DNA from 3 places in the Streptomyces sp. CA-135486 genome. Region 1 is predicted to be linked to each of the others. Evidence: riboswitches for the same ligand, from Rfam matches in the RefSeq annotation. Region 1 holds a riboswitch; each other region holds the start of a gene.
The links. A riboswitch is a leader RNA that binds a small molecule or an ion and turns the genes downstream of it on or off. The one in region 1 is predicted to bind cobalamin.
Positions count from the first base shown of each region.

Region 2: linked by a shared signal. The riboswitch ahead of ACQEVG_RS25810 (ribonucleoside-diphosphate reductase subunit alpha) and the one ahead of ACQEVG_RS10420 (cobalamin biosynthesis protein) in region 1 are both predicted to bind cobalamin.
Region 3: linked by a shared signal. The riboswitch ahead of metE (5-methyltetrahydropteroyltriglutamate--homocysteine S-methyltransferase) and the one ahead of ACQEVG_RS10420 (cobalamin biosynthesis protein) in region 1 are both predicted to bind cobalamin.

Region 1 is NZ_JBNJMM010000001.1:2,294,746-2,304,895, reverse strand. It holds gene ACQEVG_RS10430 (anion permease) at 131-1,384, shown strand; gene ACQEVG_RS10425 (hypothetical protein) at 1,397-1,618, shown strand; cobalamin riboswitch at 1,750-1,888, shown strand; gene ACQEVG_RS10420 (cobalamin biosynthesis protein) at 1,996-2,961, shown strand; gene ACQEVG_RS10415 (cobyric acid synthase) at 2,958-4,481, shown strand; gene cobN (cobaltochelatase subunit CobN) at 4,478-8,143, shown strand; gene ACQEVG_RS10405 (putative cobaltochelatase) at 8,253-10,150, shown strand, end outside.
Region 2 is NZ_JBNJMM010000002.1:1,400,097-1,410,246, reverse strand. It holds gene ACQEVG_RS25855 (glycoside hydrolase family 3 protein) at 1-18, opposite strand, end outside; gene ACQEVG_RS25850 (carbohydrate ABC transporter permease) at 28-885, opposite strand; gene ACQEVG_RS25845 (carbohydrate ABC transporter permease) at 909-1,901, opposite strand; gene ACQEVG_RS25840 (extracellular solute-binding protein) at 2,172-3,452, opposite strand; gene ACQEVG_RS25835 (GntR family transcriptional regulator) at 3,733-4,497, shown strand; gene ACQEVG_RS25830 (DUF3311 domain-containing protein) at 4,757-5,011, shown strand; gene mctP (monocarboxylate uptake permease MctP) at 5,008-6,636, shown strand; gene ACQEVG_RS25820 (hypothetical protein) at 6,729-7,397, shown strand; gene ACQEVG_RS25815 (GNAT family N-acetyltransferase) at 7,417-7,917, shown strand; cobalamin riboswitch at 7,969-8,094, shown strand; gene ACQEVG_RS25810 (ribonucleoside-diphosphate reductase subunit alpha) at 8,236-10,150, shown strand, end outside.
Region 3 is NZ_JBNJMM010000001.1:1,650,798-1,660,947, forward strand. It holds gene ACQEVG_RS07400 (TetR/AcrR family transcriptional regulator) at 1-83, shown strand, start outside; gene ACQEVG_RS07405 (DUF4394 domain-containing protein) at 134-1,003, opposite strand; cobalamin riboswitch at 1,349-1,567, shown strand; gene metE (5-methyltetrahydropteroyltriglutamate--homocysteine S-methyltransferase) at 1,728-4,052, shown strand; gene ACQEVG_RS07415 (hypothetical protein) at 4,204-4,878, opposite strand; gene ACQEVG_RS07420 (hydrophobic protein) at 6,809-6,961, opposite strand; gene ACQEVG_RS07425 (hypothetical protein) at 7,238-7,507, shown strand; gene ACQEVG_RS07430 (PRC-barrel domain-containing protein) at 7,650-7,997, shown strand; gene ACQEVG_RS07435 (DUF1206 domain-containing protein) at 8,121-8,957, shown strand; gene ACQEVG_RS07440 (ANTAR domain-containing protein) at 9,013-9,660, opposite strand.

The DNA of each region.
Region 1 (10,150 bases):
GGCCCGACAGGGCTGACGGAGCGAAGAATCCTCACTTGCGGACACCGCGAAGCCCGTCTCAGTTCATCTTCCGTTCACTCAGATTACCTACGTTCAACAGGCCAATGACGTCGAACGATTGCCTGGGTAAATGGAACACATCACCTTGCTGCTCGCGATCGTGATCGTGACAGCGCTCGTGTTCGATTTCACGAACGGTTTCCACGACACCGCCAACGCGATGGCGACCACCATCTCGACCGGCGCACTGAAGCCCAAGACCGCGGTGGCCATGTCCGCCGCGCTCAACCTCGTCGGCGCGTTCCTGTCCATCGAGGTCGCCAAGACAATCTCCAGCGGCATCGTCACCGAGGAAGGCATCTCACCGGAGGTGATCTTCGCGGCGCTCGTCGGCGCCATCCTCTGGAACCTGATGACCTGGCTGATCGGCCTGCCGTCCAGCTCCTCGCACGCCCTGATGGGCGGACTGGTCGGCGCCACCATCGCCTCGGTCGGCGTCAGCGGCGTCAACGGCGGCACCGTCGTCACCAAAGTCCTGATCCCCGCAATCGCCGCCCCGCTGGTGGCCGGCATCGCGGCCTTCCTCGCCTCCCGGCTGACGTACAAGATCGGCCAGAACGCCGACGCCAAGGCCACCGCGAAGGGCTACCGCGCCGGTTCCATCGCCTCGGCGGGCCTCGTCTCGCTGGCCCACGGCACCAACGACGCGCAGAAGACCATGGGCATCATCACGCTGGCGCTCGTCGCCGGCGGTGTGCTCTCCCCCGGCTCCAACCCCCCGCTGTGGGTCATCGTCTCGGCCGGCAGCGCGATTGCGCTGGGCACCTACCTCGGCGGCTGGCGGATCATCCGCACCCTGGGCAAGGGCCTCACCGACCTCCAGCCGCAGCAGGGCTTCGCCGCCCAGACCAGCGCGGCCAGCGTCATCCTCGCCTCCTCCAACCTCGGCTTCTCGCTGTCCACCACGCACTCCTGCTCCGGCGCCGTGATGGGCGCGGGCCTGGGCCGCAAGGGCGGCGTGGTCCGCTGGTCCACCGCCACCCGGATGTTCGTCGCGTGGGGTCTGACCCTGCCGGCCGCGGCCCTGGTCGCGGCCGGTTCGGAGTTCGTGGCCAAGCAGGGCGACTGGGGTGTCGCGGCGGTCGCGGCCTTCCTGATCGGCGCCTGCGTCGCGATCTGGTTCGTCTCCCGCCGCCAGGTGATCGACCACACCAACGTCAATGACGTGGACGGCGACGCCGAGCCCGCGGGCGTGGTGACCGCCGCCATCGCGGCCGTCACCCCGCCGCCGGCCGGCACCCCCGCGCAGGACATCAAGACGACCATCCAGGCTCCGGCGCCCGCCGCGGGCTCCGAGCCGGCGACCCGCCCGGCCGCGGTGTAAGGACAGATCAGTATGAAAATCGACTGGGCAGCTCTCGGCTCCGTCTTCGGCGTGAGCCTCGTGGCCACCGTCGCCCTGGTGGGCCTGTTCACCCTGGGCGTCGTGGGCCTGACCAAGCAGGAGTCTGCGGCGGCGCAGGGTGGCTCCGCGGTCCTGGCCCGCACGGCGGCGTATGCGTGCTTCGCGCTGTGCGCGGCGGCCGTGTCGTACGGGATCTATCTGATCATCACCTGAGCACAGCCAGGGCAGATGCGGTGAGGGCGGGACGGATGTCCCGCCCTCACTGCGTTTTCCGACGGTCCGCACATGGTGTCGGTGTGGGCCTTCGCACACTGTCCCGTCGCAGGTCAAGGGTGAGTTGACGGCCCTCGCAGGGCCGTGGTGGACTGCCGGAGCCAACTACGGCGGCAGCAGAGGAAGCCGGTGCGAATCCGGCGCGGTCCCGCCACTGTCACCGGGAGCAGTCACCCGGAAGCCAGGAACTCTCGCCGCCGGTCTCGTCGAACCAGGGCGCGGACACCCTGAGTGAGGACATATCGCCATGCCCGGGTGCGGTTCATCTCCTGCTGTGAGTACGAGGGTTCTTCCAGGCGAAGCGCCGGCCTGAACCCATGCGTGCCGACCGGCAATTCGTATACGGCGCCACCGCCGGCCTCGTCGGCGACCTGCTGCTCGGCGATCCTCGCCGGGGGCATCCGGTCGCCGCGTTCGGCCGCGCCGCGGGCGCCGTCGAGCGTCTGTTGTGGCGTGACCACCGCGGCTGGGGCGCGCTGCACACCACCGTGTGCGCCGGAGGCGCTGCCGCGGCCGCCGGGTTCCTCGCACGCGGGGTACGCAGCCGCCCCGCCGCATCCCTCGCGCTGACCGCCGCCGCCACCTGGGCGGTGGTCGGCGGCACTTCGCTGGGCCGCGAGGCGCGGGCCATCGGCGGCGCGCTCGCGGCCGGGGACATCGAGGCGGCCCGGGAGCGGCTGCCCCATCTGTGCGGGCGCGACCCGCAGGCCCTGGACGAGCAGCAGATCGCGCGTGCCGTCGTCGAGTCCGTCGCCGAGAACACCTCCGACGCGGTGGTGGGCGCGCTGGTCTGGGGGGCGCTGGCCGGTGTGCCGGGACTCGTCGCGTTCCGCGCGGTGAACACCCTCGACGCGATGGTGGGGCACAAATCGGCCAAGTACCGGCGATTCGGCTGGGCTTCGGCACGCCTCGACGATGTGGCCGGGTGGCCGGGGGCCCGCCTCACCGCGGGACTCGCGGTACTCACCGGCCCGGATGCGAGGGGAGCCGTACGGGCGTGGCGCGCCGACGCGAAGAAACATCCGAGCCCCAATGCGGGGCCCGTGGAAGCCTCGTTCGCGGGCGCTCTGGGCGTACGGCTGGGCGGGACGCTCTCGTACGGCGGCCGGGTCGAGCACCGGCCCGTACTGAACGGCAACGGTCGCCCGGTGGAGTTCGGTGACGTCGAGCGTGCCGTACGGCTTTCGCGCCGTATCGGCTGGCTGACACTGGCGGCCTGCGCGGCGGGCCGCGTGACGGGGCAGGTACTGCGCGCGCGGCGCGCGGGAAAGGGGCGGACATGACCGGTACCGGCCGCACCGGCGGCGGGCTGCTCGTCGCGGGCACCACCTCCGACGCCGGCAAGAGCGTCGTCACCGCCGGGATCTGCCGATGGCTCGTACGGCAGGGAGTGAAGGTCGCGCCCTTCAAAGGGCAGAACATGTCCCTCAACTCCTTCGTGACGCGCGAGGGCGCCGAGATCGGACGTGCCCAGGCCATGCAGGCGCAGGCCGCCCGCGTGGAGCCCAGCGCGCTGATGAACCCCGTGCTGCTCAAGCCCGGCAGCGACCGGTCCAGCCAGGTCGTGCTGATGGGCAGACCCGTCGGAGAGCTCAGCGCACGCGGCTACCACGGGGGGCGGCAGGAAGCCCTGCTTTCGACCGTTCTGGAGTGCCTGGAGGAACTGCGGGGCACGTATGACGCCGTGATCTGCGAGGGGGCGGGCAGTCCGGCCGAGATCAATCTGCGGCGTACGGACATCGTGAACATGGGCATCGCACGGGCCGCGCGGCTGCCGGTGCTCGTGGTCGGGGACATCGACCGCGGCGGTGTCTTCGCGTCCTTCTTCGGTACGACAGCGCTGCTCAGCGCGGCGGACCAGGAGCTGATCGCGGGATATCTGGTCAATAAGTTCCGGGGCGACGTGACACTGCTCGAGCCGGGCCTTGAGATGCTGCACGGGCTGACCGGGCGGCACACATACGGCGTGCTGCCCTTCGCCCACGGCCTCGGCATCGACGAGGAGGACGGGCTGAGGGTCTCACTGCGCGGTGCGGTACGGGAGTCGGCCGTCGCGCCGCCGGTCGGCGAGGACGTGCTGCGGGTCGCCGTGTGCGCGGTGCCGCTGATGTCCAACTTCACGGACGTGGACGCGCTGGCCGCCGAACCGGGCGTCGTCGTGCGCTTCGTGGACCGGGCAGAGGAGCTCGTCGACGCCGACCTGGTCATCGTGCCGGGCACCCGCGGCACGGTGAAGGCCCTTGCCTGGCTGCGCGAGCGGGGGCTTGCCGACGCTCTGCTGCGGCGGGCCGCCGAGGGGCGGCCGGTGCTCGGCATCTGCGGCGGCTTCCAGGCGCTGGGCGAGCGGATCGACGACGAGATCGAGTCGCGGGCGGGCACCGTCGACGGACTCGGGCTGCTGCCCGTACGGGTGCGGTTCGCGAAGGACAAGACCCTCGCGCGGCCCGTGGGCAAGGCGCTCGGCGAGCGGGTCGAGGGCTACGAGATCCATCACGGGGTCGCCGAAGTGCTCGGCGGGGAGACCTTCCTGGACGGCTGCCGGGTCGGCTCGGTGTGGGGCACGCACTGGCACGGGTCGCTGGAGAGCGACGGCTTCAGGCGCGCCTTTCTGCGCGAGGTGGCGGCGGCAGCCGGCCGGCGCTTCGTACCTGCCCCGGACACCAGCTTCGGCGCGCTGCGCGAGGAGCAGCTGGACCGCCTGGGCGACCTGATCGAAGAACACGCGGACACGGACGCGCTGCTGCGGCTGATCGAGTCGGGCGCTCCGCCGGAACTGCCTTTCCTTCCACCGGGAGCGCCATGAGCACCGTGCTGTTGTTGTCCACCGCCGACACCGACCTGCTGGCGGCCCGCGCCTCCGGCGCGGCGTACCGGATCGGCAACCCGACCCGGGTCGACGTCGCCGGTGAACTGCCCGCGCTCATCGAGGGCTGTGACATCGCCGTCGTCAGGCTGCTGGGCGGGAAGCGAGCCTGGGAGGACGGGCTCGCCGCGCTCAAGGCGGCCCGGATTCCGACGGTGCTGCTCGGCGGTGAGGCTGTGCCGGACGCCGAGTTGATGGCCGAGTCGTCCGTGCCCGCCGGTGTGGTGGCGGAGGCCCTGCGGTATCTCGTCGAGGGCGGTCCCGGGAACCTCGTCGAGCTGGCCCGCTTCCTGTCGGACACCGTGCTGCTCACCGGGGTGGGCTTCGCCGAGCCGCAGAAGATGCCCGAGTACGGCGTCCATGGCAGGCGCCCGCTCACGGAGGGCCGCCCGACCGTCGGCGTTCTCTTCTACCGGGCGCACGAGCTGTCCGGGAACACGGCCTTCATCGATGTGCTGTGCGACCGGATCGAGGAGCGGGGGGCCAATGCCCTTCCCGTGTACTGCGGTTCGCTGCGCGGCGCCGACGCCGGGCTGTACGAGCTGCTCGGCAGGGCCGACGCGCTGATCGCCACCGTGCTGGCGGCGGGCGGCACGCGCGCGAGCGACGCGAGCGCCGGCGGGGACGACGAGGCATGGGACATCGGGGCGCTCGCCGAACTGAACGTGCCCGTCCTGCAGGGGCTCTGCCTCACCTCCTCGCGCGCCGTGTGGGAGGCATCGGACGCGGCCCTCTCCCCCATGGACGCGGCGATGCAGGTCGCGATCCCGGAGTTCGACGGACGGCTGATCACGGTCCCGTTCTCCTTCAAGGAGCAGGGTCCCGATGACGTACCGGTGTATGTCGCGGACCCGGAGCGGGCCGGGCGCGTCGCCGGAATCGCCGTACGTCACGCGGAGTTGAAGCACAAGCCGAACGCTCGGAAGCGGCTCGCGCTGGTCTTCACGGCCTATCCGACGAAGCATTCGCGGGTCGGAAACGCCGTGGGCCTCGACACGCCCGCGTCCGCGGTACGGGTCCTGGACGCCCTGCGCGATGCCGGATACGGCGTCGACGGCCACCCCGCAGGCGGCGACGAACTGATCCACCGGCTCATCAGCGCCGGTGGCCACGACGTCGAGTGGCTGACGGAGGAGCAGCTGGCCGCCGCCCCCGCGCGCGTGCCGCTCGCCGACTACCGCGCCTGGTTCGACACGCTGGACCCGCAGCTGCGCGAGGGAATGCTGGAGCACTGGGGCGAGCCCCCGGGCTCGCTCTATGTCGACGGCGACGACATCGTGCTCGCTTCCCTCCGGTTCGGGAACGTCGTGGTGATGATCCAGCCGCCGCGCGGCTTCGGTGAGAACCCGATCGCGATCTACCACGACCCCGACATGCCGCCCTCGCACCACTACATGGCGGCCTACCGCTGGCTGGAGACCGCGGCATCGGAGGGCGGCTTCGGCGCGGACGCGATCGTCCACATGGGCAAGCACGGCACCATGGAGTGGCTGCCGGGCAAGGGCCTTGGCCTGTCGGCGGGCTGCGGACCGGACGCGGTGCTCGGCGAACTGCCTTTGATCTACCCGTTCATCGTCAACGACCCGGGCGAGGGCACCCAGGCCAAGCGCCGCGGCCACGCCACGATCGTGGACCATCTGGTGCCGCCGATGGCGCGCGCGGACACCTACGGCGATCTGGCCAAGCTGGAGCAGCTGCTCGACGAGTACGCGCTGGTCAGCGATCTCGACCCGGGGAAGGCCCCGGCCGTACGGGCGCAGATCTGGACGCTCGTGAAGGCCGCGGAGCTCCATCACGATCTGCATGTCGACGAACAGCCGGACGACGGCGACTTCGACGAGTTCGTGATGCACATCGACGGCTATCTCTGCGAGATCAAGGACGTCCAGATCAGGGACGGTCTGCACATCCTCGGCGGCGGTCCGCAGGCGGAGGCGCGGGTCAATCTCGTGCTCGCCGTGCTGCGCGCCTCGCAGGTGTGGGGCGGCCAGGCCCATGCGCTGCCGGGGCTCAGGGCCTCGCTCGCCGAGTACTTCGGTCTTACGGAGAAGGACCTGCTGGGCGAGCCGGGCGCCGCGGCGAAGGTGCCGACCGAGCTGACCGCGCTGGTCGAGGGTCCGGCCCGGACCGCCGCCGATGCGATCGATCTGCTCGAGCAGCTGTGCCGGCGGCTCGCCCTGGGCATGGAGGAGCGCGACTGGGACGCGGCCGCGGTGCCTTCCCTCGTACGTGAGGTCGTGGGCAGCGAACTCCCCGACGCCGTCGCGGTGCTGGAGTTCGCCTGCCGCGAGGTGGTGCCGCGGCTGGCCCGTACGACCGACGAGATCGGCAACATCCTGCGGGCACTGGACGGCGGCTACGTCCCGGCCGGCCCTTCGGGCTCGCCGACCCGCGGCCTGGTCAACGTTCTGCCGACCGGGCGCAACTTCTACTCCGTCGACCCGAAGGCCATCCCCTCCCGGCTGTCGTGGGAGGTCGGCCAGGCGCTCGCCGACTCGCTGGTGGCGCGGTATCTGGCGGACACGGGCGCGTATCCGAAGTCCGTGGGTCTGACGGTGTGGGGCACCTCCGCGATGCGCACCCAGGGCGACGACATCGCCGAGATCCTGGCGCTGCTCGGCTGCCGCCCGGTCTGGGACGACGCGTCCCGCCGCGTGACGGGCTTCGAGATCGTGCCGGCACAGGAGCTGGGGCGGCCGCGCATCGACGTCACGGTCCGCATCTCCGGCTTCTTCCGGGACGCCTTCCCGCATGTGGTGGGCCTGCTCGACGACGCCGTACGGGCGGTGGCCGAGCTCGACGAGCCCGCCGAGGCCAACTATGTGCGCGCGCACGCGGACGAGGACACGGCACAGCACGGCGACCGGCGGCGGGCCACGGCGCGGATCTTCGGCTCGAAGCCGGGGGCGTACGGAGCCGGTCTGCTGCCGCTGATCGACGCGCGGAACTGGCGCTCCGACGCGGACCTCGCGGAGGTGTACGCGGTGTGGGGCGGCTATGCGTACGGGCGCGGTCTCGACGGTCGTGCGGCTCGCGGGGACATGGAGACGGCGTTCCGGCGGATCGCGGTCGCCGCGAAGAACGTCGACACGCGGGAGCACGATCTCGTCGACGCGGACGACTACTTCCAGTACCACGGCGGGATGGTCGCCATGGTGCGGCATCTGACGGGTGAGTCGCCCGAGGCGTATGTGGGTGACTCCGCTGTTCCGGACCAGGTCAGGACGCGCACGCTGGGCGAGGAGACGCATCGGGTCTTCCGGGCGCGGGTGGTCAATCCGCGCTGGATGGCGGCGATGCGGAGGCACGGCTACAAGGGTGCGTTCGAGATGGCCGCGACGGTGGACTACCTGTTCGGCTACGACGCGACGGCGGGCGTCGTGGACGACTGGATGTACGAGAAGCTGAGCGCTGAGTATGTCTTCGACCCCGAGAACCGCGAGTTCATGCAGAAGTCCAATCCATGGGCGCTGCGGGGTATTTCGGAACGCCTGCTGGAAGCGGCCGATCGCGGGCTGTGGGCGGAGCCGGACGCGCAGACGCTGGAGCGGCTCCGGGCGACCTACCTTGAGCTCGAGGGCGACCTGGAGGGGGACGCGTGAAGGTCTTTTCTTGCTGGGGGCTCAGCCCCCGGAACCCAGCGCCGCAAACTCCCCCGGACTTCGTCCGGGGGGACCCCCACGGGGCTGGTTCTACGATCGAGGAGTCCGCATGAGCACCCCCTACCCGTTCACCGCGATCGTCGGGCAGGAGGATCTGCGGCTGGCGCTGCTGCTCAACGCGGTCAGCCCGCGGGTCGGCGGTGTGCTCGTACGCGGCGAGAAGGGGACCGCCAAGTCCACCGCCGTACGTGCGCTTTCCGCGTTGATCCCGGAGGTTCCGGTCGTCTCCGGGTGCCGGTTCTCGTGCGACCCCGCGGCGCCGGACCCGGCGTGTCCCGACGGTCCGCACGAGCTCGGCGGCGGTGTGGCGCGGCCCGCGCGGATGGTCGAGCTGCCCGTCGGCGCCTCCGAGGACCGGCTCGTCGGCGCGCTCGACATCGAGCGGGCGCTGGCCGAGGGCGTGAAGGCCTTCGAGCCGGGGCTGCTCGCCGACGCCCACCGCGGAATCCTCTACGTCGACGAAGTCAACCTCCTCCACGACCACTTGGTGGATCTGCTCCTGGACGCGGCCGCGATGGGCGCGTCATATGTGGAGCGTGAGGGTGTGTCGGTGCGCCATGCCGCGCGATTTCTGCTCGTCGGGACCATGAACCCCGAAGAGGGCGAGCTGCGTCCCCAGTTGCTGGACCGCTTCGGGCTCACCGTCGAGGTCGCGGCCTCGCGCGAGCCCGATCAGCGGGTCGAGGTGGTGCGGCGCCGGCTCGCGTACGACGACGATCCCGGTGGTTTCGCCGGTCGCTGGTCGGACGACGAGACCGCGCTGCGGGCGCGGATCGTGGCGGCGCGGGCGCTGCTGCCCGACGTACGGCTTGGCGACGGCGCGCTCAGGCAGATCGCCGCGACCTGCGCGGCCTTCGAGGTGGACGGTATGCGCGCGGACATCGTGATGGCGCGGACGGCGACGGCGCTGGCCGCATGGGCGGGGCGCAGCGACGTGCTCGCGGAGGATGTGCGGCAGGCCGCTCTGCTGGCACTCCCGCACCGGCGGCGACGTAATCCCTTCGACGCGCCGGGCCTGGACGAGGACAAGCTCGACGAGACGCTGGAGGAGTTCGGCGACGACGATCCGGATCCCGGTCCGGACGGGCCCGGCGGTGGCGGTGGGCAGCCTCCGCAGGACGGTCCGGACACACCGCCGCCCGGCGACACGGGTCAGGCCGACACTCCGGCCGAGCCACAGGAGGCCGAGGGCGGGCGGCCGCAGCCCTCCGGCGGCGGTGAGCAGCAGCCCGTACGGGCCGGTGAGCCGTTCCGCACGAAAGTGCTGAGCGTGCCCGGTCTCGGTGAGGGCGCGGCGGGGCGCCGGTCACGGGCGCGGACCGAGCACGGGCGGACGACGGGTGCGCGCAGGCCCCAGGGGGCGCTGACCAAGCTGCACTTGGCGGCGACCGTACTGGCCGCGGCCCCGCACCAGCGGGCGCGCGGGCGCAGCGGGCGCGGTCTGGTGGTGCGGCGTGACGATCTGCGGCAGGCGACCCGGGAGGGGCGCGAGGGCAATCTCGTGCTGTTCGTGGTCGACGCTTCGGGCTCGATGGCGGCCAGGCAGCGGATGAGCGCGGTCAAAGGTGCCGTACTCTCGCTGCTCCTCGACGCCTACCAGCGGCGCGACAAGGTCGGTCTTGTCACCTTCCGCGGCAAGGACGCGGAGCTTGCGCTGCCGCCGACTTCTTCGGTGGACGCCGCCGCAGCCCGTCTCGAGACACTGCCGACGGGCGGCCGTACACCGCTGGGGGCGGGACTGCTGCGGGCGCACGACGTGCTGCGGGTGGAGCGTATGCGTGATCCGTCGCGCCGCCCGCTGCTGGTCGTGGTGACGGACGGGCGCGCGACGGGCGGAGTCGACCCGGTCGCGCTCGGCTCACGGGCCGCGCGGCTGCACGCCGCCGAGGGCACGGCCTCCGTCGTCGTGGACTGCGAGTCGGGGCCGGTGCGGCTCGGGCTCGCCGG
Region 2 (10,150 bases), on a different contig from region 1:
ACGTACGAGAGTCGTCATGAGTCGGCGTTATCCCTTCACTGCGCCGGCCGTCAGACCTGCGGCCATCTTGCGCTGGACGAGGAGGAAGAGGATCACGATGGGGACGGCCATCATCGTGGCGCCGGCCATCATGGGGGCGTACTCGGTGCCGTTCTTGGTGGTGAAGTTGCCGAGCCACACGGTCGCGGTCTGGTTCTGCTGGCTCATCAGCATCAGCGCGTAGAGATACTCGTTCCACGCCTGGATGAAGCCGTAGACCGAGGTGGCGACCATGCCCGGGGCGAGCAGCGGAAAGACCACCCGGACGAAGGCGCCGGTGCGGGTGCAGCCGTCGACCATCGCCGCCTCTTCCAGCTCCCTCGGAATGTTGACGATGAATCCGCGCAGCGTCCACACCGTGAAGGGGAGGATGAAGGTCAGGTACGTGATGATCAGGCCGGTGAGCTTGTCGTACTGACCAAGGTCGTTGAGCAGCAGGAAGACCGGGATGATCATGGCGACCAGCGGGATCATCTGGACCGCGAGAATGCCGACGATCACGATCTTGCGGCCGCGGAAGGCGAACCGCGAGATGGCGAGCGCGGCCAGCATGCCGACGGCGATACCGATGACGACCACGACCAGCGACACGATGAGGCTGCGCCCGACCGGACCCCAGAAATCGGCGATGTCCAGGGCACGCCGGAAGTTCTCCGTCGTGAAGACGTTCGGGAAGAAGTGCGGGTTGGGGTCGATGGCGTCCTTGGCCGGCTTGAACGCCGTGTTCAGCATCCAGTAGACCGGGAAGCCCGCGGTGACGAAGACAAGGAGGCCGAGCAGATTCCAGCCGACCTTGCTCGTGCGGGGGCGACGGGGGGCGGCGGGAGCCGCGTTGGTCGAGGTCACGCCGCTTCGTACGTTCACTGCGCTCACTCGACTTCTCCGATCTTGAGCATCTGGCGCATATAGACCGCGACCACGCCGAGCAGCAGGATCACGGTGACGAGGGCGATGGCCGAGCCCGTGCCGTAGTCGTTGACGACGAACGCCTTGTCGTACGAGTACGTGGTCAGGAGCTGGAACTCGGCCTCGGGGTGACCGTTGCGCATCACGAAGACCTGCGGGAAGACGCCCATGTCCCAGATCACCGACAGCGTCGTCAGCATGACGACGATGGGCTTGAGGATCGGCAGGGTGACGAAGCGGAAGACACCCCAGGCGCCGGCGCCGTCGAGGCGGGCCGCCTCCTCCAGCTCCTTGGGCACCTGGGTGAGGCCGGCGCTCAGCGTGATGACGACGAAGGGCACGGCGCCCCAGACGACGAGCAGGATGATCACGGCCAGGCCCTGGGGGCCGCTGGCGAACCAGTTGTGTCCGACCATGTCGACGCCGGGAAGCCGGGACAGCAGCCAGTTGAGTACGCCGTAGTCCGCGTCGAAGAGCCACTTGAAGATGGCGGTGGCCACGATGATGGGCATGCCCCAGCTCGCCACCAGGGCGATGTTGATCAGCGTCTTGACCCAGCCGGAGACCCGCTGGAGCAGCAGGGCGATCAGCATGCCGATGACCATCGTCAGGACCACGGCGCTGACCGCGAAGACCGCGGTCCGCACGACGACGGTCCAGAACTCGCTGTCCCCGAGGATCGCGGAGAAGTTGCCGAAGCCGACCGACTCCGGGTCCTTGAAGCCCCACAGCTGCGGCTGTCCGAACTTCTGGAAGGAGAGCGTGACCAGCCGCACCAGCGGATAGCCGAGGACCAGCAGCAGGATGAGGAGGCAGGGCGCGAGCAGCAGCCAGGGCACCCCGGCCCCGCCCGTTGTCGGCTTCTTGTCCGGCCTCCGGGGGTTTGCGGCCGCGTTTCTCGGCGGTGATTGCCGCGTGGGCGGCACCTTGGCGGTGGTTGTCTCTGCGGCACTCATCCCGTGCTCCTCAGCGGTCCCTCTCCCGGTACGGTGTCTGGGGGTGTCTTGTGGATCTTGCCGGGCTTGCGTGCCCTGGCACGCACTCCCCCGTAGCCCTTCGGGCACGGGAGGTACCCCCACGCTGCGTTGTCGTCAGTCGCCGACGCTCCGCGTCGACTCCTTCCTCCGCCTTGCGATCGCACGCACCAGACCCCGCTCACTGATCCGGCCCGATCCACAAGAAACCCCCGCAGGGCCCCGTCCATGCGACGGGGCCCTGCCCACAGGTCACTTGGTGTTGATGACCTTGTCGATCGCGGCGTCCGCGGCCTTCGCGGCCTCCTCGACCGACTTCTTGCCGGTACCGATCTCCTGCAGCATGGTCTTGAGGGTCTGGGCCTTCTCGACCTGGCCCCAGCCCGGTGCCATCGGCACGAACCAGTTGGACTCGGCGGCGGTGGCCGGGACCACCGTCTTCGGGTCGTTCTTCAGGGTCGCCAGGTCCGTCTTGTTGTTGGGCAGGTTGCCCTTGGCGAGCAGCCCCTTCTGGCCCTGGGTGCCGGTGAAGGCGTTGATCCACTCGGCCGCGACGTCCTGCGCCTTGGACTTGACCGGGACGGCGAGGTCGGAGCCGCCGAGGAAGACGGGCAGCGGCTTGCCGGACGGGCCGGGCATCACGAAGTTCTCGAGCTTGTCGGCGAGTTTGCCGACCTTGTCGTTCTTCGGATCGGCGGCGGTGCCACCCTCCCAGGCCGCGCTGAAGATGGTCGCGGACTTGCCCTGGCCGAAGACGACGGGACGGTCGGCCTCGTCCTTCGTCTTGTCGCCGTGCATGTACTTGTCGAGGATCGACTTGTACTCATTGAGGCCCTTGAGGGACTCGGGCGAGGAGAGGTTGGCCTTCCACTTGTCGCCGTCCTTCTTGGCGATGGAGCCACCGGCGTCGTACACGAAGGACATCGCGGCGTACCAGTCCGGCGAAGGCTGGTACCAGGCGCTGAACTTGTCTCCCTTCTTCTCCTGGATCTTGTCCAGGGCGGCGGTGAGTTCGGCGTACGTCTTGGGGGCGGCCTTCACGCCGGCCTCGGCGGCGATGTCCTTGCGCCAGGTGCCCACGCGGCCACCGGCGTAGTAGGGGACACCGTAGGTCTTGCCCTCGTACTGGGTGGACTCCTTGAGGCCGTCCAGCCATGCGTCCGACTGCTCGAACTTCTTCGGGTCGACCTCGGCGAAGGCGCCCTTCACCATGTAGCCGAGCATCTCGGTGTTGCCCATCTCGACAACGTCCGGCGCCTTGTCGGTGGCGAGTACGGCGTCAAGCTTGGTGTTCTTGTCCGGCCAGCCGTAGTACTCGTGCTTGATCTTGATCCCGGGGTGCTTCTTGACGACCGCGTCGTCGGCCGCCTTCACCAGTTCGGGCCAGTTGTTCTGGGCGTCGACGGTGAGCCAGACGGTCAGTTCCTTGGCGTCGCCGCCGGCCTTGTCCCCGCCCTTGTCCGAATCACCACAGGCCGCAAGGCCGATCATCATGCCCGCGACGCCTATCGCCGCGATGAGCTTGCGCTTCACGCCACCCTCCTCAGGGATGCCTGCAACCCCTGCCCACCGCAAAGACATACGACGAGTACTACTCGTGGGGCTGGGACCTGGCCTTTAATGGTTTAGACCAGTACCGGGAGCTTGGCCTAGACCTTTAGGGGTGTCAAGGGTGTATAAGAAGGGCAGTCGGGTCCGTTATCGGACCGACACCTGAGGGAGGGCAACGAGCCGTGACCGGAGCGTGCCACCATGTGAGCCGCAACAGACGGAGGAGCCGGTGACGGCAGCACAGGAGTCGGGAAGGCGGGCCATGACCACGGACGGGGGCAGCACGGACAACGAGGGCGGGGCACAGACGCGTACCGCACGGGTGCCCAAGTACTACCGGCTCAAGCGCCACTTGCTCGATATGACCGAAACCCTGCCCCCGGGCACGCCGGTGCCGCCCGAGCGCACGCTCGCGGCGGAGTTCGACACCTCGCGTACGACGGTGCGGCAGGCGCTCCAGGAGCTGGTCGTCGAGGGCCGCCTCGAGCGCATCCAGGGCAAGGGCACGTTCGTGGCCAAGCCCAAGGTCTCGCAGGCCCTGCAGCTCACCTCGTACACCGAGGACATGAAGGCCCAGGGCCTGGAGCCCACCTCGCAGCTGCTCGACATCGGGTACGTCACGGCCGACGACACGCTGGCCGGGCTGCTCGACATCTCGGCGGGCGGGCGGGTCCTGCGGATCGAGCGGCTGCGGCTCGCGAGCGGCGAGCCGATGGCGATCGAGACGACGCATCTGTCGGCGAAGCGCTTCCCGGCGCTGCGGCGGTCGCTGGTCAAGTACACCTCGCTGTACACCGCGCTGGCGGAGGTGTACGACGTCCATCTGGCCGAGGCCGAGGAGACGATCGAGACCTCGCTGGCCACTCCGCGCGAGGCGGGTCTGCTGGGTACGGACGTGGGCCTGCCGATGCTGATGCTCTCGCGCCACTCACTGGACGCACAGGGCGAGCCGGTGGAGTGGGTGCGCTCGGTGTACCGCGGCGACCGGTACAAGTTCGTGGCGAGGCTTCAGCGGCCGAAGGACTGACACGGCGGCCGGCCGGGCTTCAGCGCCCGAAGGACTGAGCGTGCGCGTGGTGTGGCGCGGGTCGCCCTACTGCTCTACGGTCCTCCAGTCATCGCATGCGACGGGAGGACCTCCGGTGCGCTCTGCACACCCACGAACCCTCGTTACCGCCGATTCGTTGCCGTACCGATATACCGACGGGGGGTGACGGTACGCGAAACCCTCGCTTAGATTTCCTGCCCATTACAACTGGTGACAGGTGAGGGGACGGAGTCGCTGTATGTCCGAAGTGACCGATGAGAAACGAGCCTTGATCACGCCAGTGCGCGTGGTCGTCGCCCTCTGCCTCTTCGCGCCCTTTGTGGCGATGCTCTGGGTCGGCTCCTACGCGAAGATCGAACCGAAGTTCATCGGCATTCCGTTCTTCTACTGGTACCAGATGCTCTGGGTGCTGATCTCCACCGTGCTCACCATGGTCGCTTACAAGCTGTGGCAGCGCGACCAGCGCGCCCACAAGGGGGGTGCGTCGAAGTGAAGGACGGCGTGAACGGCGTCGCGCTCGCCGTCTTCATCTTCTTCTTCCTGGCCGTCACGGTCATGGGCTTCCTGGCCGCGCGCTGGCGCCGGGCCGAGGCCGACAGCCTCGACGAATGGGGCCTCGGCGGCCGGTCGTTCGGCACCTGGGTCACCTGGTTCCTGCTCGGCGGCGACCTGTACACGGCGTACACCTTCGTGGCCGTGCCCGCGGCGATCTACACGGCGGGCGCGGCGGGCTTCTTCGCCGTGCCGTACACGATTCTCGTCTATCCGCTGATCTTCACCTTCCTGCCGCGGCTGTGGTCGGTGTCGCACAAGCACGGTTACGTCACCACCTCGGACTTCGTCCGCGGGCGGTGGGGCTCGAAGAGCCTGTCGCTGGCGGTCGCGGTCACCGGCATCCTCGCGACGATGCCCTACATCGCCCTCCAGCTGGTCGGCATCCAGGCGGTGCTCGACGTGATGGGCATCGGCGGCGGCGAGACCACGAACTGGTTCGTGAAGGACCTGCCGTTGCTGATCGCCTTCGGCGTGCTGGCGGCGTACACGTACTCCTCCGGCCTGCGGGCACCGGCGCTGATCGCGTTCGTCAAGGACACCCTGATCTACATCGTCATCGCGGTGGCGATCATCTACATCCCGATCAAGCTGGGCGGCTTCGACGAGATCTTCACAAAGGCGGGGGATGCGTTCGCGCAGATCAACCCGGTGACCGAGAAGCCACGTGGCGCGTTGGCGCCGGGCGAGGCGGGCCAGTGGGGTTACGCCACGCTCGCGCTCGGCTCGGCGCTCGCGCTCTTCATGTATCCGCACTCGATCACGGCGACGCTCTCGTCCCGCAGCCGTGAGGTCATCCGGCGCAACACGACGATCCTGCCGCTGTACTCGCTGATGCTGGGGCTGCTGGCGCTGCTCGGCTTCATGGCGATCGCGGCGGGTGTGAACGTGAAGAACGGGCAGCTGGCGATCCCGCAGCTGTTCGAGAACATGTTCCCGGACTGGTTCGCGGGTGTCGCCTTCGCGGCGATCGGCATCGGCGCGCTGGTACCGGCGGCGATCATGTCGATCGCGGCGGCGAATCTGTTCACCCGCAACATCTACAAGGACTTCATCAAACCGGACGCCACTCCGGCGCAGGAGACCAAGGTCTCCAAGCTGGTGTCGCTCCTGGTGAAGGTGGGCGCGCTGGTCTTCGTCCTGACGATGGACAAGACCGTGGCCATCAACTTCCAGCTCCTGGGCGGCATCTGGATCCTGCAGACCTTCCCCTCACTGGTGGGCGGCCTGTTCACCCGCTGGTTCCACCGGTGGGCGCTGCTGGCGGGCTGGGCGGTCGGCATGATCTACGGCACGGCGGCCGCGTACGGAGTCGCAAGCCCGACCCAGAAGCACTTCGGCGGCTCGTCGGCGGAGATCCCGGGCATCGGGGAGATCGGCTACATCGGCCTCACCGCGTTCGTGCTGAACGTGGCGGTGACGGTGGTCCTGACGTTTGTGCTGCGGGCGGCGAAGGCTCCGGAGGGTGTGGACGAGACGTCCCCGTCGGACTTCACGGCGGACGCCGGCGACCCGGGCGTCCAGGTGGAACTGCCGCCGGCGACGGCGGGCACGGCGACGCACTGAGCCGTCACCGAGCCGCCTCACCGGTCGAGGGCCGTCGCGCTTCCCACGGGAAAGCGCGGCGGCCCTCGTCGTTCCTGCGAAAGAATGCGCGTATGAGACGTGGTTCGAGCTTGTCGCTGCTTCTGCTGCTGCCCCTCGCCCTTGCCGGCTGCGGTTCGGAGGTGGCGGCCAACAGCGGCTCGCGGGGCGGCGACGGCACGGGGAGCAACAGCGGTCCGGTGCCCGAGAGGTCCGCGCTCGAGGCGCGCGCCCGCGCGCTGCAGACCCTGCCCGAGCATGTGTATGTGACCCGGTCCGACGGCTTCGAGCTGGCGCGGCAGTCCGTGGGTGTCCTCGGCGGCGACGGCTTCTCGGCCACATATGTCTCCAAGACCGGCGGGCAGATCACTCTCGCCGTCGACCGGGGCACGGTGGACGACGCGAACTGCGCCGCAATCCCCATGGGTTCGGCCACGGGCGCGGACGGCCCCGTCGGCCTACCCTGCGCGAAGGACGGTAAAGGTTGGTACCGCACCTCGGACAGCGGCCATGAGTACGTCCGTACGGAGAACGGTCTGCGGATCCAGATCAGCGCCGGCACTCAGGTGGAGCGCGATGTGCTGCGCAAGGCCGCCGAGGCGGCCCATCTCGCCGACGACCGTGAGCTGGACGAGGTGCTGCCCCCGGCCGAGGACATCGGCGGACAGACGCCCGTGGAACGCGGCGACCTGCCCCCGGCCGGCGACGGCGCCCCCAACAATGAGGTGGGCGTGAGCGGTTGATCCGGTCCACACTGCGCCCATGGACATCGCCATCAGGGCAGTGCGGCCGAAGGAGTACACCGAACTGGGCGAGATCGTCGCCCAGGCGTATCTGGGCGACGGGCTGCTGGACTTCGGCGAGGACGATTCGTATCTGCCTGTGCTGCGGGATGTGGCGCGGCGGGCCGCCGAGGCCGAGGTGCTCGTCGCCGTCGACGGTCGCGGCCGCCTGCTCGGTGGCGTGACCTTTGTCTCGGGCGGCGGGGCGTGGGCCGATGTCGCCCAGGACGACGAGGCCGAGTTCCGGATGCTCGCCGTCGCGGAACACGCCCGTGGGCGGGGTGCCGGCGAGGCCCTTGTGCGGGCGTGCGTCGAGCGCGCCCGGGGCGTCGCGGGGTGCAGGCGGCTCGTGTTGTCGACGCAACGCAGCATGCTCGCGGCCCACCGGATCTACGAGCGACTCGGCTTCGTCCGGACACCCGAGCGGGACTGGGAGCCGATTCTCGGGATAACCCTGCTGACGTACGCGTTGGAGCTGTAGCCGCCCCGACACAACATGTGGTGGGTGCGGCAACTCCCCGCCCCCACATGTATGCTCATGCTCGCTGTCGCCGCAGGGGAATCCGGTGCGAATCCGGAACTGTCCCGCAACGGTGTGCTGTGGTGTGCTTTGTCGCACCCCATCAGTCCGAAGACCTGCCGACGGCGCATCCGGCTCGACCGAACCGGGTGCCGAGACGTCCGGGCCTCGCGGTTGGGTCGGTGGACGCCGTGCGGTGTGCTGCCTTTCCGGGTACGTACGCCTCCGCGGCCCGCCCCCTCCCCCGTCGGCCCAGAGCCGAGCGAGGGAGAGCACCACGTGACCATCGCGCCAGCCGATCCGGCTTCAGGCATCGCAGAGCAGGCTGCCGACGGCCCGGGTACCGAGCTTCTGCGGACCCTGGCCGATCTCACCGCCGATCTGCCGGACACCGACCCGGGACGTGTCGCCGCCGCCGCGCTGCGGGGCCGCAACGCCGCGTCGGACGCGGCCGAGTTGCGGAGCCTCGCCACCGACGCCGCCGCGGGGCTGATCTCCGAGGACCCGGCCTACTCCCGGCTCGCCGCCCGCCTGCTGACCCGTCACATCGCGGACGAGGCCGCCGGCCAGGGCGCGGTCTCCTTCTTCGCATCGGTCGCGGTCGGCCACCGCGAGGGCCTGATCGCGGACCGCACCGCCGATTTCGTGACGCTGCACGCCGCCCGGCTGGACGCGCTCATCGACCAGGCCGCCGACGACCGCTTCGGCTACTTCGGACTGCGTACCCTCTACAGCCGCTATCTGCTCCGGCACCCGATCACCCGTCAGGTGATCGAGACCCCGCAGCACTTCATGCTGCGCGTCGCCTGCGGCCTCGCCGAGGACGATTCGGTACGCGCCCTGGACGAGGTCGCCGCGCTGTACGGCCTGATGAGCCGCCTCGACTACCTCCCCTCCTCGCCCACGCTCTTCAACTCCGGTACCCGTCACCCGCAGATGTCCTCCTGCTATCTGCTGGACTCGCCGCTGGACGAGCTCGACTCGATCTACGACCGCTACCACCAGGTGGCCCGTCTTTCGAAGCACGCGGGCGGCATCGGCCTCTCCTACTCCCGTATCCGCTCCCGCGGTTCGCTGATCCGGGGTACCAACGGCCACTCCAACGGCATCGTCCCGTTCCTCAAGACCCTGGACGCCTCGGTCGCCGCGGTGAACCAGGGCGGCAGGCGCAAGGGCGCCGCCGCCGTCTACCTGGAGACCTGGCACTCCGACATCGAGGAGTTCCTGGAGCTGCGTGACAACACCGGTGAGGACGCCCGGCGTACGCACAATCTGAACCTCGCGCACTGGATCCCGGACGAGTTCATGCGCCGCGTCGAGGCCGACGCCGACTGGTCGCTGTTCTCGCCCGCGGATGTGCCGGAGCTGGTAGACCTGTGGGGCGACGAGTTCGACGCGGCGTACCGCAAGGCGGAGGCCGCCGGTCTCGCGCAGAAGTCCATGCCGGCCCGTGACCTCTACGGCCGGATGATGCGGACGCTCGCCCAGACCGGCCAGGGCTGGATGACCTTCAAGGACGCCTCCAACCGCACGGCCAACCAGAACGCCCAGCCCGGCCGGGTCGTCCACTCGTCGAACCTGTGCACCGAGATCCTCGAGGTCACCGACGACGGCGAGACGGCCGTCTGCAACCTCGGCTCGGTCAACCTGGGTTCGTTCGTCGCGGGCGACGGCATCGACTGGGAGCGCCTCGACGAGACCGTCCGTACCGCCGTGACCTTCCTCGACCGGGTCGTCGACATCAACTTCTACCCGACCGAGCAGGCCGGGCGCTCCAACGCCAGGTGGCGGCCGGTGGGCCTGGGCGCGATGGGCCTCCAGGACGTCTTCTTCAAGCTCCGCCTCCCCTTCGACTCGCCCGAGGCGAAGGCGCTCTCCACGAAGATCGCCGAGCGGATCATGCTCGCGGCGTACGAGTCGTCCTGCGAGCTCGCCGAGCGCAACGGCCCGCTGCCCGCCTGGTCCGAGACCCGCGCGGCCCGTGGCGTACTCCACCCCGATCACTACGACGTCGAGCTCAACTGGCCGGAGCGCTGGGACGCCCTGCGCGCCCGGGTGGCGAAGAGCGGCATGCGCAACTCCCTCCTCCTCGCCATCGCTCCGACCGCCACCATCGCCTCGATCGCGGGCGTGTACGAGTGCATCGAGCCGCAGGTCTCCAACCTCTTCAAGCGCGAGACGCTGAGCGGTGAGT
Region 3 (10,150 bases), 640 kb from region 1:
CCCACTTCGACCAGGCCGCCAGGCTCGCCGCGGTCTTCGACCGGATCCCTCGCCTGAACCGGCGGGCACGCCGGACGCCTTGAGCTTTTGGCTGTTGCGCCCGAGCGTGTCGCCGGAAGCAACCACACCCGTGTCAGTCCGTGTCGAGTGCGATGGCTATGTCGGTGATGGGCAGCGGGAACTGCCCCACGCCGACCGTGGCCCCGGTGAACAGATTGACGCTGTAGAGCGTCGCAGAGCCACTTGCCGAAGTGAGAGTGGCGAAAGCCGACACCGAGGTCGTCTTGCCGTAGGTCAGGTCGCTGAAGATGTCAAAGCCCGCATTGGGGCCGGCGTCCACGCCGAGCGCTCCGGTCGGGGCCAGCAGGCCGTTGTTGGCCGGTGACTGGATGACGACCTGGTCCGTGGCCGTGTTGATGTCGAACAGCGTGGTCGCGGTCTCCGCGTTCAAGTCGTTGTTCGTGTAGGCAGCGGCGGTGACGCCCCTGGCCGGCCCGGTCGCCGGCGGGGTGGTCAGTGTGGTGTCCTCGGTCGTGGTGCCGTCGGCGAGGTTGTGGCGCAGGTTCTGGCCGTTGTCGCTGATCACCCGCAGCCGGTCGGCTGCGGGATTGAAGTCGACCCCGAAGTTCGTGCCGTACAGCGGAACACGGAGCTGGGAGACCTTGGTGACCACCACGTCCGTGGTCGTCGGCGGGGTCTTGATCGTGTAGATGCCGCCTTGGTTGCCGACGCCGTACATGAGGCCGTTCTGCACGCGGAAGTCGATCCCGATCAGGGCGGTGTCGCCACTGAGCCCGGTGACGGTCCTGACCCAGTCGAGCACCTGGGGTCTGTCGGTGGTGAACGTGGCCATTAACGTGCCGTCACTCGAGATCCCGAACGCCCGCAGGCTGTCGGCCTGGGCCTCGGCCCAGCCGTTGCTCGGGGCTCCCACAACGAGTGCCGCCATGGCGGATGCCACCGCGACCGCCGCAGCCATTCTCTTGTTGATCCCTGCATTCATGGGTTCTTCCCTCCCGGTGGGCGTGTGGCGTGGTACGGGCAGTGCGGCATGGTCCGCCTGGCCGAACCATCAGCCGGCGCGCCCGGTCCTGGCCGCCGTCCCGCCAGACGCAGACCGGCCCGAGTACCTGAATGCGCATGAGCCCCTCCGGCCGGGCCGTTTCACATCTCCTTCACCCTTCTCTCATCAGCGGCATATCCGGAAGGCCCATGCCGGCCCAGTCCCCGCACGGCCGCCGCCGGCCCGCCGGCCGTTCAGTGCGTGTCCAAATACCCCTGGCAGTCCGTGGCTCAATTCAGGGGTCCGGATCGTGAACGGCAGTGTCCGCGACTCCGCACAGCGCATAGTGTGGACGGGCAACTTGTTCGCTCCCCGTCCGCCGGACGGGAAGCGTCGTAAGAGGGAACCCGGTGGAAATCCGGGACTGCCCCGCAGCGGTGAGCGGGAACGACCGCCGTCATACGCACTGGACCCGGCCGGGTCTGGGAAGCGACGGCCAGTAGGTGTCTGCCCCTGGCAGATGTGCCCGCGAGTCCGAAGACCTGCCCGTTGCCCGCGCGCGACCGTTCGTGCGCGGAGTGCCGGTGACCTCGAGGGCGGGTCGGCGTACATATCAGGCGGTCACGCGCGACAACACAGCACGTGACTCGCCCGGTCTGCCATCCCCTTCGCGTCTTCGACCCGTCCCGGGCCGCTTGACAAAGAGCTCGCGAAGGAGAGTTTCGTGACCAGCAAGTCCACAGCCGCAGAAGCACGGGCCACCGTGCACGGCTACCCCCGCCAGGGCCAGGGCCGGGAACTGAAGAAGGCCATCGAGGGCTACTGGAAGGGGCGCGTCAGCGCCGCCGAACTCCAGCAGACCGCCTCCCGACTGCGCGCCGCCAACTGTCGCCGGCTGGCCGACGCCGGCATCCACGAGGTCCCGACCGGAGACTTCTCCTACTACGACCACGTCCTGGACACCAGCGTCATGGTCGGCGCGATCCCCTCCCGGCACCGCGCCGCCGTGGAGACGGACACCCTCGACGGCTACTTCGCGATGGCTCGCGGCACCCAGGACGCGGCGCCGCTGGAGATGACCAAGTGGTTCGACACCAACTATCACTACCTCGTCCCCGAACTCGGCCCCGACACCGTCTTCGCCGCCGACTCGTCCAAGCAGACCGCTGAACTCAAGGAAGCCCTCGCGCTCGGCCACACCGCACGCCCGGTCCTGGTCGGCCCGCTCACCTACCTCCTGCTGGCCAAGCCCGCCCCCGGCGTCGCCGCGGACTTCGTCCCACTCACCCTGCTCGACCGGCTGCTGCCCGTGTACGCCCAGGTGCTCACCGACCTCCGTGCCGCCGGCGCCGAGTGGGTGCAACTGGATGAACCGGCGCTGGTCCAGGACCGCACCCAGGCCGAGCTGAACGCCGCCTCCCGCGCCTACCGCGACCTCGGCGCGCTCACCGACCGGCCCAAGCTGCTGGTCGCCTCCTACTTCGACCGGCTCGGCGAGGCACTGCCCGTTCTGGCCAAGTCCCCGGTCGATGGTCTCGCCCTCGACTTCACCGGGCCCGCCGCCGCCAACCTCGACGACCTCGCAGCCGTCGGCGGACTGCCCGGCAAGCGCCTGGTCGCCGGCGTCGTCGACGGCCGCAACGTCTGGATCAACGACCTGGCGGCCTCGCTGTCCACCCTGGGTACCCTCCTCGGCCTCGCCGACCGGGTCGACGTCGCCGCCTCCTGCTCCCTGCTGCACGTCCCGCTGGACACAGCGGCCGAGCGCGACATCGATCCGCAGATCGCCCGCTGGCTCGCCTTCGCCCGCCAGAAGACCACCGAGATCGCCACCCTGGCCCGGGGTCTCGCCCAGGGCACCGGCGCCATCGCGGCCGAACTCGCCGCCAACCGCGCCAATCTGGCATCCCGGGCCGGCTCGGCGATCACCCACGATCCTGCGGTCCGTGCCAGGGCTGCCGCCGTCACCGACGCCGACGGCCACCGCTCCCAGCCGTACCCCGAACGGACAGCGGCCCAGCGCGCCCACCTCGGGCTGCCGCTGCTGCCGACGACCACCATCGGCTCCTTCCCGCAGACCACCCAATTGCGCCTGGCCCGCGCCGACCTGCGTGCGGGGCGGATCGACACCGCCGCCTACGAGGAGCGGATCAAGGACGAGATCCGCGACGTTCTCTCCTTCCAGGAGAACGCCGGCCTCGACGTCCTGGTGCACGGCGAGCCCGAACGCAACGACATGGTCCAGTACTTCGCCGAACAACTCACCGGCTATCTGGCCACTCAGCACGGCTGGGTCCAGTCCTACGGAACCCGCTATGTCCGCCCGCCGATCCTGGCCGGGGACATCTCCCGCCCCGAGCCGATGACCATGCGCTGGACGACGTACGCCCAGTCGCTCACCAACCGCCCGGTCAAGGGCATGCTCACCGGCCCGGTCACCATGCTCGCCTGGTCCTTCGTCCGCGACGACCAGCCTCTCGGCGACACCGCACGCCAAGTCGCCCTCGCGCTGCGCGACGAAGTGAACGATCTGGAGGCAGCCGGAACGTCAGTCATCCAGGTCGACGAGCCCGCCTTGCGCGAAACGCTGCCCCTGCGCACCGCCGGCCACACGGACTACCTCACCTGGGCGACCGAGGCATTCCGCCTCACTACCGGTGGCGTCCGGCCGGACACCCAGATCCACACCCACATGTGCTACGCCGAATTCGGCGACATCCTGACGGCCATCGACGACCTCGACGCCGACGTCATCAGCCTGGAAGCCGCCCGCTCCCACATGCAAGTCGCCGGGGAACTCGCCGCCTCCCGCTATCCCCGCGAGGTCGGCCCCGGGGTCTACGACATCCACTCCCCACGGATCCCCAGCCCGGACGAGGCGGCCGCCCTGCTCCGCAAGGGACTTGAAGCCATCCCCGCAAAGCGGCTCTGGGTCAACCCGGACTGCGGCCTGAAGACCCGCGGCTGGCCCGAGGTACGGGCGTCGCTGGAGAACCTGGTGGCAGCAGCACGAGAGGTCAGGGGCGACGTGCCCACCGCGACCTCCTGAGACAGCAGTGGCCGGGGCGAACACACATGGTGTCCGCCCCGGCCACAGCCGTGTCACAGCAGAGAACCCCTCGCGCCACCAGTACAGGTCCGAGGACTGCCGGTCATCCATCGGCTCCAAGGAGCTCCAAGGATGTCGCGATACCGGCTTCTCACCCTCCGGCAGCGATCTTTTCCTTGTAGTAGATCTCCGCAGCGTCGGCGAACTTCATAATGAAGTAGGAGTTCATTCCGGCACCAGCGAGTGCGCCGAGGATGGGGACTGCGCCCGTAGCCGCCTTTGAACCAAGGAGGGCCGAGAACTTCACCGATACTTTCTGTGCGATCTTCTGCAGGAATGGCTTGCTCAGCTTCGCCATGGCCTTGCCGCTTTTCTTTCCGGCGATCTTTGTGCCGACTGCAGCGACTCCGGATCCTGCGCCGCTGGCCAACACCTTGGCCATCACGGCAGCACCGTAGGTCGGATAGGCGGCATTGAAGACAATCCAGCCCGCCGACGCTCCGGCAGTGGCAGAACCCACGCTGAGCGCATTCCGCTCCAGAGCTCCGGACCACAGGCCAAGGATGACCGCCAAGTCGTCCTCCCCCTCGACCGAGGCCCCGAGCTTGAATCCGATTCCCCATGCGCACGTGGACATCTTGTGCAAGAGGAATCCCACGTCTGCGGTGAGAGCGATCAGATGTGCGCCGGGTACGGCCATGGCCGCTGCCCCGGCAGCGGCCACTTGCGCGGTCTGCGATGCACGCCAGCTCGAGAGCGTCGAATAGCCGGCGACACCGCGCTCGGCGATTGACGTATCCCAGCCGAGTGAGTTGAATGCGTCCACAATTATGTTCGAGCTTATGTTCGTAGCCAAGTCTGCCCCCCAGTGCTTTGCGTGAAGGCTGCCATGGGCCCGTCGATCAACACAATCGAACAGCTCAGGCTTGAGTGGCGGGTTTCATCGAACAATCGATTACTTCCGGCGCACGGCTCTTTCCGCGTCTCAAGCAACTACCTCAATAACGGCGCAGTGCGTGCTGTTCGAGAAGGTCCTGCGCCGTAACGGGGACCAGACTTCCTCGACGGGGTTGAGGCCGGGCGCATTCGCGTGTGTGAGCCGCCCCGTCGAGCATCCGGCTCATCGGCGAAGGCGCGAGTGACGGCGGTCCGGCAGCAACAGCTCCGTCGCTTCCCCAAGTGCATCGGTCAATGGCACACCCGTGGCGCTCGGCGCGGGACTGCTCGTGGGCGAGGTGCTGACGCTGCCGGTAGGACTGGCGGAAGGGGGCGCCGTCGGCGAGGCCGAGTGACTGGGGCCGCCACTGGAGGGGCGGGGCGTCGGGCTGGCTTTCACGGGTGGACCGGTGGGGGCTGGGGGAGTTTGGGAAGCCGGTGGTTCCCGGTGAGTGGCCGTCGCGCGAGGGCGCCGAGTCGGACCGCTGTTCCGGTCCCGGACGCTTCCTCTGGCCGGGTGCGTGGTCGGACGTTCCGGTGTACGTGAGGCCCTGGGTGATTCGGTGACGGGGACATGGGGCTCGTCGGGGGATGCCTGTTCCGGGCTCGGCGCTGTTCGTGGGAGGCCGGCGGACTGCTCGGGCAGCAGCGATGTGGCGGCGAGGCCGCCGAGTATGGCGAAGGTGGCCGCGGCAAGCGTCCGACCGCCGTACTTCTTCAGTCGCGGCGGACGGCGACGCCGCGCCGCGGGCACATCGGCTGGAGGAGCGGGGGGCCAGGGAGGGGCCGGGGACTCGAAGGAGTCCGGTCCCGTGATGACGGGGGCATCCAGCAGCGCCGGGTCGGCTGCCGGAGCACCGCTGCTCCGATCGCCCGGCGTTGCCATGTCGGCGTCGTATGCCCCGCACTCTGGGCACGTCACAGCGCCGTTGAGGGCGCGGTGGCAGGGGAAGCAGTAGTCCATGGGCTCGGCCGCTCAGTGCGTGACGCGCTGGAAGGGACCGTGGTCGACCGACCGGGCCGGCGAGCAGCCGACGGCCGGAAGGCGCCACTCGGTGTCTTTCGGAAGGATCCTTGGCATGTGCGAACCTCACTCACTCACCGGTCTTCAGGCGGGCACCGGTTACCGAGGTCAACGGGCCGCAGTGAGTCAGCGTTCAAACAGCGGCTGAAACGTGGGGTACGCAACTCTCTTGAGATTGTCGCTGGTCACACCAGGGCACCTGCTTCGGCGTCCGAGCCGGCAGGCACGGTTCACTCCGAGTCGACCGCGTTCAACTCCTTGGGTTGAACGTCCTGTTCGGTGCGGTGATTTTCTTCGCCCCTGTGATGTACTCGGCCTCCTGCTCGCCGGGCGCATTGCTCGGGCAGGTCGGCGGTGACCAGCTTTGAGGTGGCGTCGGTCAGGCGTTCCGCGTCTGGCAAACGGGGCAGAGTTCGTAGTGGCCATCGCTCACCACGCTCCCCCAGCCGCGACACTCGTCGCAGTCGCGAGCCAGGGCGATGTTCGCGCGGGGGGCAGGAGCGTAGGGGTGGGCTCCAGTGTTCATCAGGTCATGTTCCTCAGGTAGAGGGCTATGCATGGCAAAACTATGACATACCGCGCATAAATATGCAAACCGTCCAGGAGTGGGCGTCTCACCTGCGCCGAAGCGCTTCGGTGGGAGCAGCCGGGGACGTGGTTCGTTCTGTGCACGCCGGCCGCCCGCCCTCGGGTGCGAGTCGCCGTCCGGCCACGCCCGTGGACGGACCGGCCGCCACCGAGGAGATCACCAAGCTGCCCGACCTCCCGAAAGTGGTGGTGCTCGCGGCGCCCACCTTCACCGGTGGCTGTGGGCGGATCGGCCACCGCGGCGGACGGCGAAGCTGAGGATCCAGATGGCCAGCAGTGCGACCGCGACGTACCAAAGGATCACCATCGGGGTCCCGAGCCCGAACAGAATCAGCAGGAGAAGAAGGATCCAGAGAAGCATTGCCGGGCCTCCAGGTCGCGGAAGATTTCCTGCGTTCCGCGGGGTCCCGGCGAAGCGGAAGGACGAGGACTGCGCCCGGAGAGTCCGAAGCGTCGTAGCCCTGCGTCGTCGTCAGTCAACGCTGGGGCACGTCTGCTGTCAACGGACCATAGGCGTCCGCGCCCTGCAGTACGTGTCGGCAGCAGGCGCTGTCCCCAACCTTGAGGCAGGACTACGCTGTTGGGTGAGGCCCCAGTCCCCGGCAGCGTGTCCCACTCTGCTCCGGAAGGGTCTGCCATGTTCGTCCTGCTTCTCATTCTCGTCGTGGCCCTGCTCGGCCTCGGCTTGCTCAACCCCATCTGGTGGATGGCCGCGGCCGCGCTCATCTTCGGTCTCGTGCATTACGGCCGTGGTGGTGCCGGGGGTTGGGGCCGTGGCGGCGATCCCGAGTACCGGGAGAACCGGGACTACCGTGATCGTCAGGACCGCTGGGACCGGCGCTACAACCGGCAGCGCCGAGGTCGCTGGAATCGCCAGGACCGCCGGGACCACGATCATCACAGGTGAGCAGCACCAAACTCAGGCCCGAGTCACCGGTGTTCGAAGCTCGGTCGGTGTTTGAGGAAGCGCGAGGAGGGGACCCGGCCGACGGCAGGAGGGACAAGGAATCTGACCTTCTGTTCTGGCGAGACCTGAGGAGGGGAATTTCGTGAGTGATCTCTGGGGCTACGCTCCGGCCGCGGGCTACAACCCGGGAAACAGCCTGATCGGCTTCAAGGTAGAAGCCACTGACGGCAGCATCGGAAAGATCGACCGGCATTCCGACGAGGTCGGCTCGGCCTACATCGTGGTCGACACCGGTGTGTGGATCTTCGGGAAGGACGTACTGCTGCCGGCCGGCGTCATCGAGCGCGTGGACGCGGTCGAGCAGAAGGTGTACGTGTCCCGGACGAAGGACGAGATCAAGGCCGCGCCGGAGTTCGACAAGGAAAAGCACCTGGGAGACCCGGACTACCACCAGCGTCTGGGCTCCTACTACCAGCACCCGCGTGGCTGACCTCAGCCGCGTGTGACTCTCACGGTGGCGGCGAATGCCGTCCACCAGCGTGCATCAGAGCTTCAGCCGGGGGCACTCGGAGGCTCAGGACGCGCACCGCGCGCCCACACTGAGGGAGGGATCGTGACGTCGTCTCACGCACACGGCTGGGGCTGGGCCTCGAGATTCACGGCCCGCCGCTCCGCGCAGAAGCAGACGTTGACCGCCGCGGGGCGGGCGGGCTTCGCCGCCCGGGGCGTCGTGTATGTCCTCATCGGCGCGCTGGCCGTCAGGATCGCGCTGGGGAGCGGTGGCGAGGAGGCCGATCGCCAGGGCGCGCTTCGCCAGGTCGCGGAGCAGCCATTCGGCAGGGTGATGCTGTGGGCCCTTGTCATCGGCTTCGGCGGCATGGCGCTCTGGCGGGGCGCCCGCGCGGTGCTGGCAAGGGGGCGGCAGCGGAAGACCGCATCCCGGCTGCTGGACGGTGGCCGGGCGCTCTTTTACGCCGTGGTCTGCTGGGCGACTGCCGCGTTCGCCGCCGGGAGCGGCCAGGGCTCCAGCGGTGATGCGAAGTCGCAGGACTGGACGGCATCGGCGCTGGAACTGCCGTACGGACGTGTGCTGGTGGGTGCCGCGGGCTGCGTCCTGATCGGCGTCGGCGTGGTACTCGCCGTACGGGCGGGGCTGCGGCGCTTCCTGCGGCAGTTGGACACCGGCGCCATGAGCCGCCGTACGCGGCAGGCCGTGACCGGCCTCGGTGTGGGCGGCGGCGTGGCGCGCGGCGCTGTGTTTGCCGCGGCCGGGATCTTCATCCTGGTGGCGGCCGTCCGCTTCGACCCGCACGAGGCCAAGGGCGTGGACGCGACGCTCCGCAGCTTTGCGCACACCCCGATGGGGCCGTGGCTGCTGGTCGCCGTCGCCCTCGGACTGATTCTCTTCGGCGCCTTCTCCTTCGCTTCGGCGCGCTGGCGCCGTCTGTGACGTTCACCGGCTGAGGCCGTCAAGGCGCGCGGGTACCGTCCAGTGCACACAGAGGTCAGACGCTCAGGCCGGTGAGGGGTTCGCTGCCGTCGATGAAGGCGCGGGCGAGGTCGGACAGGCGCCGGTTGTGTGCGCGGGCATAACTGCGCAGTGCGGTGAAGGCCTGTTCCATGTCGATGCCCTGGCGTTCGGCGAGTCTGCCTTTGGCCTGTTCGATCAGTACGCGGCTGTTCAGCGCTGTCTGCAGCTGTTCGTTGAGAACGGTGCTGCGGTGGGTGGAGCGTTGTTGCAGCAGGCTGATGGTGGCGACGTCGGCCAGGGCCTGGGCGATGGGTGTGCCGACCGGGTCGACGGGGCCGGGATGGGTGCGGAAGAGGTTGAGGGCGCCGACGACCTCGTCCCGCAGACGCATCGGCAGGGCTTGGACTGCCGCGAACCCGCTCTGCTGGGCCTGCGCGACGAAGCGCGGCCAGCGGTCGGCCCCCGTGCGCAAGTCGGGGACCGTTACGGGGGCCCCGGTGTGGAAGCATTCCAGGCAGGGGCCTTCGTCGTTCTGGAGCTGAAAGAGCTCGAGCAGGCGTACTTGTTCGTCGGAAGCAGCCATCACCCGGAGTTCGCCTTCCCGGTCGGCGAGCAGAACGCCGGCCGCGCTGGCGCCGAGCATGCCGACGCACCGGTCGGTCAGCAGGCGGAGGAAGTCCATCAGTCGGCGAAAGTCAGCGCATCGGCCAGCTCCTCAGCCCTCAACCGGACGGGCACCGGGGAGTACAGGTCCAGAACTCAAGGACTGATCGCCCCCATGAGCAGGGGGCGCGAAGACGGCGAGCGCTCCTGCTTTCAGCGCCGCATCGGCGAACACGGGCCAGCGGACCTGAAGTTCACCGGTCCGCAGATCCGGCGTCAAGACGGCCGAGCCGTGTGTGAAGGCATCCACGCAGGGTCCGACGCCCAGGGTGAGTTAGCTCTTCCAGTTGCTCGCTGATGTCGTCGGTGCTGCACAACGGATGGCCGGCTGCGGTCCGGGACATCGCGGACACCCCGGCCCCGCCGATCGGCAGCGCGGCCACCGCCGCGGTACACACATCCACCACGCCGACCCGGGCACCACGCAGGGCCGCCTGCTCGGCCACCAGCACCCGGATCCGGGCCGACCGGCTTCGAGGCATCACCCCGGCCAAGGAGTCCGGGCTTGA